2 regions of the Lactobacillus sp. W8172 genome follow, and region 1 is predicted to be linked to the other one. Evidence: riboswitches for the same ligand, from Rfam matches in the RefSeq annotation. Region 1 holds a riboswitch; the other holds the start of a gene.
The links. Region 1 has a riboswitch for thiamine pyrophosphate ahead of H3R21_RS03400 (ECF transporter S component). Riboswitches for the same ligand answer to the same signal wherever they lie in the genome.
Positions count from the first base shown of each region.

Region 1 (4,947 bases):
ACACATACTTCTCCTGCTGCGCAATAAAAATACTGAATCTTTTATTAGGTTGAAGTTTACCATTATTCATATTTTCTACCAAATACTATTTTATTCTTCCTGAACACAAAAAACCGATAATTTCACTTTATCAAGTTTCTCTAGCTTTAATTACTTTTTAAGCCTGTTGAGTGAAAATAAATTTTAAAAATGAGTACAAGGTCCTTATTTTTCCCTTAAGTATTGGTAATTCAAGGAAAAGTAAAGTAAAATGTTTATTGATAAAAAAGGAGTAGCTCTATGTCTAAACTTGAAAAACCTGTTGTGATTGGAATTACTGGTGGTTCTGGTAGTGGAAAAACAACAATTGCCCATAAAATTGTTGATCAAATGCAAGAAAATGAACATGTCTTGATTATGACGCAAGATTCCTACTACAAAGACAACACAGGCATCCCAATGGATATCAGACAGAACATTAATTATGATCATCCCGATGCCTTTGACGTTCCACTTCTAGAAGAGCAAATCGGTTGCTTATTAAAACATCAACCAATTGAGATGCCTGTTTATGATTTTAAGGAACATACAAGAAGCAAGAAAACAATTCATACGGAGCCGGTAGACATTATCATTTTGGAAGGCATTCTTGTACTAGCTAGCAAGGAAATCCGCGACTTAATGGATATTAAAGTATATGTTGATACTGACGACGATATTCGTTTTATTAGGCGTTTAGAGCGCGATATTAAGGAACGGGGGCGTTCAATTGATTCGGTAATTGAACAATACCTTGATACTGTTAAGCCAATGTACCACCAATTTATTGAGCCAACCAAACGCTATGCGGATATTATCATCCCTGAGGGTGGCGAAAATGACGTTGCAATTGACATGCTGACTACCAAGGTCCATTCTGTCTTAAGTCAAAACGCTAAATAATTAGTTTAAAAGAAAAAAGACCAAGTTCATTAGAACTTGGTCTTTTTTTAGTCAATTGCTAGACGTTCAATTACTTCTGCATATTTTGGATACTGCGTTAACAATTCTTTTTTCTTAAGCATCTCAAAGTCATGATAATCAAAACCTGGTGAAACAACACAACTTACTAAGCAAAAACTGTCTGGCTTAGTTACTTCAGAAGCAAAAATCGTCTCTTTAGGTACTTTAAATTGCATTACTTCGCCCTTGGTAACATCCTTACCTAGTCTAACAGCTCGATACTTTCCTTCGGGTGAAATACAGTGAATGGTAATTGGTTCACCATCATGGTAATACCACAGTTCATCGTGATTTAAACGGTGAAAATGAGAACAGCTGGTATCATCTAGTAGGAAATAAATTGAGGTGTAGTAATAGCGGTCTCCTTTACTATCTTCAGCGTAAAATTGCTCATCACTAGTATAAATTTGACGAAACCAACCACCCTCTTGGTGGGGTTCCAGCTTTAAATTCCTGATATAATCTTCGCGGTTCATTTTTTCTCTTTTCTTCAAATACTATTTATTACGGGCAAAAAGCTAGACTAAGTAAATCTTTTGCATCTGCTCTTTAAAGTCAACTGGCAAGTCGAGGCCTTCCACAAAGTAGCGGTCAAAGTCGCCATAGTTCTTTTGGACAGTTTCAAAGTAACGTTCCAAATACTGACGTTCAACTGTTAAGGCAATCGCAACATCTTTGATATTCTTAGGATCCATTTTGTCTTTTAAATAGTCCAAAATTTCTTGGTTTGCTTCTTTACGATCCTCAATTGTTTTCAAGTAATCTTCAAAAATTTGATCTTCGCTAACATCCAAACTCTTCAAAATTAATGCTGCTGCAACACCGGTTCTGTCTTTTCCAGCAAAACAATGAAATGCAACTGGTACAGGATCATTAATTAGGTCCATCAGAAATTGATGGTAACCTTCACGTGCGGAATTTGACAAGGCTAGCTCTTCGTATGTCTTGAGCATATCAGATTCCACATGACTGTTAGCCGAAACAATTTCATCTACACTTGCCTGATTTGTACCTGAATCTTTTAAAACATCTAAAATCACATAATCTAGATCTGGCCAAACATAGTCTGGATATTCTTTTCGTTCATCATCACCACGTAAATCAACAAGTCTCTTAAGTTGATAATGATTTTGAACCAAATCTTTTTGCTCGTCGGTTAAATCAAATAACTGACCGCAACGAAAAAGCATCCCCTCTTTAACCTTTTTACCTTCGGCACCAACATAGCCACCTAACGAACGCCAATTTGTGATATTCTCTGCCATAATTCTCCTTATATTATCCTTGCACTCTACTTACTCATATAAATAATAATTATAATTTTTCTTCACAATTTAGTCTATGGCTTTTGTGGCATTAAAAAACGCTAATTATCATTAGCGTTTAAACTTATTAGTCAATCTTAGGCTTTAGTGCTCTATCAAACAAGTTCGTAATCAGTTTAACCAATACTCCATCAAAAAACAGCGCCGATAGCATCATTGTCACAAACATAATAATTTGCAGTTTAACGTTGAATTTACTCCAGCCATACAAAAAGTATGTTGGTATAAAACTACCTAAACCTGCAAAAGAGGCACCCGTTAAAACACTTTGCCAAGAAAACTTTTGATATCTTTCTTTTTTAGGGAAAAAGCCAATTTCATTAGTAGCGCCTTGAATTAGTCCAGAAAGGACCGTTGTAGCGCCCCATTGACCACCAATCACCATTTCCACGACTGCAGCCAAAGTTTCACCAACAACACCAGAACCTGCTGTAGGTACAAAGTACATTGCAAGTGGTCCTGCAATTAACCAGAGACCAGAAAAGACTGCATCAGTCACTGGTGCGTAGCCTGTTGGCAATAACATCATTTTTACCAGGTTAAACGCCCAGTTAAACCCATAGGTGTAAATTACCCCTAAAATAATTCCAATTAACGCAAGTAAAATAATCGATTTGACATTCCACTTTGAAGATCTTGTAAACATAAAAATACTCCTAACAAACTTCAACAGTCATTAGGAGTACATGAAAAATCTATTTCAACACTTCCCTAGCGCAGGTATTATCCCGTTCAGGTTCAGAGGGTATTTCTCAGCTAAATTAGCACCCCTAGTGACTTTCTTTTCTATTATAACATAGCCAAGTATGCTTGGCTTAAAAGATTAATATCAACCTTGAATTTAAAATTGACTAAAACTAGCTAATTTTTCTTTGGTTAAATCACGGATAATAGCAACAGTTAAATCAACTGATGCCTTGAAGTCCTGATATGCACTAAAGCAATATGGTGAGTGCTCATAACGTACAGGAATTCCAATAACAATTGTTGGTGCACCATTTTCGTAGTAAATTGCTGCACCATCTTGCCCACCACCAGTACGAACTGAGCGAGTGTAAGGAATATTGTTTTTATCAGCTATATCGCACGCATACTGTTGGAATTTAGGATTAGGTAAAAACGACGTATCCATGTCTCGAAGCATTGGTCCACGCTTTAATCCTGTTTGAGATAACCATTCCGGAGTAAAGGTGTCATCAGCAGGACATGATTCGAGAACGATTGCTAAATCAGGTTTAACAGCTTTAGCAGTAACATATGCCCCCCTTAAGCCAACCTCTTCTTGACTGGATAAGGCAGCAACCACATTAAAGTCAACCTGTTCGCCATTTAAATTGTCAAGTACGTCAGCCATTGCAGCAGCACCAAAACGATCGTCAAAATCTTTACCAAAGAAAAGACCGGTTTTTTCATTGTACTCGCATTTTACATCGACAAAGATTGGACAACCGGTGTCAATTTGATAGTCATTAATCGTTTCTTCACGTGAACTTGAACCAACGTCAATCGACATATCAGCAACATCGGGAACATTATTACGTTCTTCTTCAGTCATAAAGTGAGGTGGCTTAGTGGCAACAACTCCAGGAACATATTCGCCAGCACGATTTAAAATTTTAACCCGCAAAGCTGGAATATTATATTTTACCCAACCACCAAGTGGAACAAATTTAATCATTCCATTTGGTCGAACAGCCTGAGTGATAAAGCCAACGGAATCTGAGTGTGCATCAAGCTGAATAACTGGACGATCTGGTTGATTTTCCTTTTTTGAAGCATATACGTTCAACATTCCATCCACTTTAACATCGGCAATGTCTTTAACAGTTTCAGTAAATAATTTTACAAACTCTTCTTCAAAGCCAGAAGTTGAATTGGCATCTGAAAAAGCCTTAAGCATTTTAATTTCTTGATCTTTTTTCATACTTTTAATTACCTTTCGCTTGATCTAATTACTTCTTACATTGTAGCAAAAACTACCAGCCCGTAACCATTAAATTAAAGAGCATTAATAATAATCTTACTATTTTTTATTTGATTTAACTTTTTGTACGTAAAATAGGTATTAAGCTGCGAAAAAGTCTAAATTACCAGTACTTTTTTATATGAAAAATGATATAATCGGTTTTATCAAGTAATTTTGAGTTTATTTAAGTGAAGGGTAGATAAATGCCGAAAAACGACAATATTGATAATATTATTGATCACAAATTATTTTCTGAAGATGATATTCATCAAATGTGTGTAAGACTAGGTCAACAACTGACTAAAGACTATGCTGGAAAGAATCCATTAATTGTTGGAGCACTTAAAGGTGCAATTTTCTTTTTAACCGATCTAGTTCGTGAAATGGACGTAAAAGAACAAATCGATTTCATGGATGTTTCAAGTTATGGCGATGGTCTTGAGTCTTCAGGCAATGTTAAGATTGTTTCCGACTTAGCAACTGACGTAAAAGATCGCGATGTCTTAATCGTTGAAGATATTGTTGATACAGGGTTAACTTTACAATTTATGAAGGACTTACTCAAAAAGCGTGGCGCTAAAAGCGTAAAATGCTGTGTCCTACTAAATAAAGAAGCTAACCGTAAAAATGATATTGAAGTCGAATACTATGGTTCCAAGGTTGGAAATGAGTTTG
Region 1 covers NZ_JACFPG010000001.1:731,166-736,112, forward strand. The annotation lists gene udk (uridine kinase) at 280-921, shown strand; gene H3R21_RS03390 (cupin domain-containing protein) at 969-1,457, opposite strand; gene H3R21_RS03395 (tyrosine-protein phosphatase) at 1,500-2,246, opposite strand; gene H3R21_RS03400 (ECF transporter S component) at 2,374-2,952, opposite strand; TPP riboswitch at 2,998-3,088, opposite strand; gene H3R21_RS03405 (M42 family metallopeptidase) at 3,148-4,230, opposite strand; gene hpt (hypoxanthine phosphoribosyltransferase) at 4,476-4,947, shown strand, end outside.

Region 2 (4,947 bases), on a different contig from region 1:
AATACTGAAATTAATCTGCAAAAGCTGAATATTTCCGGTGGGCAAAGACAAAAAATCATTTTGGCACGTGCACAGGTCCATGATAGTAATATTTTATTAATTGACGAGGGAACCAGCGCGATTGATCAAACAGCAACACTGGAGATCTTGCAACAACTATTGCAGAAGCCTAATACCGTTGTTTTCATTGCACATAACTTCAATGAACGCATGAATAGCATGTTTGATCGAGAAATTCATTTGAGTAAATAAAAATAGTTCCAAAAAGTATTAACTTGATGGAACTATTTTTTGTTACTTTAAGGTAAGCAGTGCAAGGTTGACTAATATTAAGATGACACCACTCCATAGCCAATCACTGGTTTTAAGTGGCACGGCAACAATCACCGAGCGTTTCGCACCTTCGACGTAGCCATGAGATTCCATTCCTTGCGCCAGATTTTCAGCTGAATTCAGCGCTACCAAGATGGCTTTGAAGTATAAAACAGGTGACCAAAAACTGAGGTAAACTCCGCGCATCATTCCAGCAATGCGAATTTGCTTAACTGCTCGCTTCATTTGGGGGATGATATTTAATGCGGCCAAGACGCCATAAGCAAACTTACTTGGTAAATGAAAATTCTGTTCAAGAGAACGGGCTAATTCTTCTGCAGTTGTTTTGATCGATACGCAACAGATTGTTAGTGTGTAGACATAAATACGGCTAGACAGACTGAGTGCATTTTCGAGGTTAGGCTGCGGGGCAAACCAGTAAAGAGTTGCAAAAATGGTGAATGCTGCAATTAATGGCGTAAGCAGGGTAAACAATAGACTTTTAAATTTGATTTTTTGCGTAAGTAAATAGACAACAGCAAAAATAATTACCAATAAGTTGGTTGTTAAACTAGTTTTAAGCGATAACTCAATTGAAATGATCAGTGCTAAAAGAAATTTGAAACTAGGATTCATCTTTTACCTCACTTATTACTGTACGTTAAATAATGATTACTAAAAACTAAATGGTAGTCACACCAGTCGGCAAGATTAGTCAATTCATGACTGATAATAAGCAACGTTTGGTGCCGCTGTTTCTGACTCTCATGCAACAAATGCATGACTTTTTGTGCCGATTCATGATCTAAGCCACTCAATGGCTCATCAATCAGTAACACTTTTTGGCTAGAAATTAACATTAATAAAATCTGCAACTTCTTTTGTTGACCGCCTGAAAGAGAATAGACAACTTGATCTTTGGTTTGACTTAAGTCGAGATAATCCAGCATCTCGGCTATTTTTCCTGCTGTAAAGTAGCTGTCTTTTGCTTGCTTCAGACTGAGCTTGATTTCGTCTTCAACCGAAACGGCAATAAATTGGTCGGTTGCGGTTTGAAAAATTTGCCCAACTTCCAGTAAGTATTTTCTTGTCGTCTGGTTACGGATTTCACGCTTGTCGTAGGTAATACTTCCTCTGTACGGGAGCATTTTAGTCAGAACATTAAATAATGAAGTCTTGCCAACACCGTTGGCACCGGTAATTAGTGTTGTTTTGCCAGCAATAATGTTTAGATGGTCTTGCTTTAACAGAATACGATTTTGCTCAACTTGAGCATTAGTTAAAACAAAACATGGTGTTTCACTTTCGGGAAGCGCAAAAGTATAAGGGTGATTCTGTTGACTATCATGCAATAGTTCATTTTTATTTGCTTCATCTAGCAGCGTGACATTATCACGTTTAAATTGAAACAAGTAGTCACAAATGTTTTCATAGCCGGACAAAACATGGTCAGTTAAAATAATCGTTTTTCCTTTATCCCTTAAATGCGCCAATTTAGTAATTAAAAATTGACGCGCTTCAGGATCGCAGCTGGCAAACGGCTCATCAAATAAAAACAAATCAACATCCATTGCGACTAAGACAGCTAGTGCAACTCGCTGTTGTTCACCACCCGATAGTGTCGTGATTTTCTGATCCAGTAACTGTTCAATTTGCGTAAACTTGGTTGCATCATTGAGCCGCTCTAGATATTGATCACGACTTAGGTGTAGATTTTCGAGAGCAAAAATTATTTCTTCTCGTGGTGTTGCCATAGTAAACTGCTCACCGGCATTTTGAAACATCATCGCGGAACGTAATCCATCTAGTTCAACTGTTCCGCTAACTTTACCAGCATATTTAGGATAAAGGCCGGCTAAAATTTTTAATAAAGTGGACTTACCACAGCCAGTAGGCCCAATGAGTAGCGAAAATTTGCCGGTTGGAATTTCGAGTGTAATGTTATTAAGTATTTTCTGTTGCTCGTCATATGAAAATGAGAGCTGGTTTGTTCTAATCAATTTTTCTTACCAAGATAAATAAAAAGCCATTGAACAATGATGTTCAACGGCGCAAAATAATTAGTTTCCCTTCGCTGGCATTGTCCAAAGCAGGTTCAATGGGTATGTTCTCAGCCTAACGGCACCCCTTTAGTATATTCATGCTCATTATACAAAAAGAACCTAGTACTTGTCTAGATTGCATCAAGAAGTGAAAAAAGCATACGGGTTTTTGTTAAAAATGATAGCTCAAGTCCAACTTAGGGCTAAAAATTACGATATAATAAAATTATGAAAAAAAGGTACTAATAGGCGGGTGATAACTATGGCAACTGTAAAACAGGAACAGTATTTAACAAGTGTAGTTGATGCAACTACTTCTGATTCCAATGAAATAAGATTGAGTCCAGGCAGTAATGACTTTGACTTATTTACAATTAACCTCGAAAATCATAACGGCGGTGTCCATCGTTATCAAACAACAGGACTAACGATTCTTTATGAAGCTATTGGGACTACAAAAACCAAAATTAATGGTCAGGCGTTCACGATCTCTGCTGGTAATATTATTCTTTTGCAAAAAAAGAGTGAATATGAAGTGGAAAAGCAGGGCAAAAAAGATTTGCTAGTTAAAATAGAACTTAGTCAAAGGTTGTCCGAACAATTTACTTTAAAAAAGAAACAGTACTTTAGTGAGCAAGAAAAAGCTGTAATTGATCACATCAGTAAGCTAATGACAACAAACAGACTATTAAATCTAAACTGTTCAGCAATGTCGCACTCTGTACAAATAATGAAAAAGATTATTGATGAATATCTTAATCAGGATCTTTTTGTTGAAAACATGGTGCTTGCCGAGCTTAGTATCTTATTTGTAGCAGCACTTAGAAACAAGGACTTTGAAAAGGCGCCGACTGCAGCACCTAAATTTGCACAAACAGCCTTGGAACAATACATTGATGAGAACTTTGCCGATGTTACTTTGAATGAAGCAGCCAAACATTTTGGGTTGAATCCGAATTATTTTTCGACCTTGGTTAAGCAGAAGACTGGTAAAAGTTTTGTCGAACACGTCGACGAGAGACGAATGCAAGAGGCGCGCAGCTTACTTGCCCGTCCTGATATTTCAGTCAAGGAAGTTATTACTAGAGTAGGCTATAATGGAAAATCATTCTTTTATAAAAAGTTTGGTGAGTACTATCATGAAACGCCTGTTCAAATGCGGGCTGAACTGTTTAGACAGGCCAATATTAATTTGAAATAAAATGAACAAAAAATGCACCACTATTAAGGGATGCATTTTTTAATAACTAAAATTACATTTTTTCTAACCGCTCAATTCGGTCTTTTGTAGGTGGATGACTATCAAATAAATGCGTAGCACCCCTTTTATGAAGTGGGTTTTCGATGTACATTCCCGCGCTACTTGGATCTGCTTGTTTCATTGGATCAGAACCGTCAATTTTTTTCAAAGCAGATATTAATCCCTGCGGATTACGTGTCAATTCGACTGAGGAAGCATCTGCTAAGTATTCGCGATTACGCGATAATGCCATTTGCGCAAGACTAGCACAAAGTGGTCCCAAAATAAGAACAAAGACAATCGCAACAATTTTAAAAACCATTACAATAGCGTTGTTACTATCATTGTCACTATCACGATCATCATCAATCCACCAGATATAGCGGCTGGCAATACCAGATAAATATGAAATAACGCCTACTAAAACAGCTGCAATGGTTGAAACTAAAATATCATAGTTTCTAATGTGAGAAATTTCGTGTCCTAAAACGCCCTCGAGTTCTTCACGATTCATCATGTCGAGGAGTCCCTGTGTAACTGCCACTGCTGAATGCTCAGGGTCCCGCCCTGTTGCAAAGGCGTTTGGACTAGCATCATTAATAATGAAAACGCGCGGCATCGGGACTTTACCAACAAGAGCCATGTCTTGAACAACATGCCATAACTCGGGATTGTCATCTTCATGAACTTCTTGGGCATGATTTAAGCTCATTACCAAATTAGCTGGATTAGGCAAAACTATTAGCAGGTAGATTGCACAAGCAACAAGGGCAATAATTAGCCCTAAGATTGGATTGTCCGCAAAAAGATAGCCGAATCCAACGCCAGCAAGAGCTAAAATGAGCGTAAACACCACCATGATGCCAGCTGTTTTTCGTTTATTACGAGCAATTTGTTGAAATAACATGAGATTAGTATCTAAAATTTAACCTTAGGAACTTCTTTTTCAGCTTCGGCTGTCTGCAAGTAATCAACTTTTTTGAAGCCGTGGATTCCAGCAACAATATTTGAAGGGAAGGTTAATAGTTTTTGATCGTAAAGAGCAGCAGATGAGTTGTAAAGCTGTCTTGAATAAGCGATTTTGTTTTCAGTGTTAGTTAATTCTTCTTGCAATTTAGCAAAGTTTTGGTTTGCTTTTAAGTCAGGATAGTTTTCTGATAAAGCAAAAATAGTTTTTAAGCTATCTGAAAGTTGATTCGATACCTTTAAAGTTTCAGCGTGATCATCATTAGGAATGTTAGTTAATTGATTACGCAGTTGAACTACCTTTTCAAGCGTCTCACTTTCATGCTTAGCATAACCTTTGGTGGTTTCAACTAAGTTAGGAATTAAGTCGTTACGACGCTTTAGCTG
Region 2 covers NZ_JACFPG010000004.1:25,378-30,324, forward strand. The annotation lists gene H3R21_RS05840 (ABC transporter ATP-binding protein) at 1-252, shown strand, start outside; gene H3R21_RS05845 (energy-coupling factor transporter transmembrane protein EcfT) at 295-948, opposite strand; gene H3R21_RS05850 (ATP-binding cassette domain-containing protein) at 957-2,312, opposite strand; TPP riboswitch at 2,360-2,451, opposite strand; gene H3R21_RS05855 (AraC family transcriptional regulator) at 2,617-3,555, shown strand; gene htpX (zinc metalloprotease HtpX) at 3,608-4,501, opposite strand; gene H3R21_RS05865 (LemA family protein) at 4,513-4,947, opposite strand, start outside.
Region 2: linked by a shared signal. The riboswitch ahead of H3R21_RS05850 (ATP-binding cassette domain-containing protein) and the one ahead of H3R21_RS03400 (ECF transporter S component) in region 1 are both predicted to bind thiamine pyrophosphate.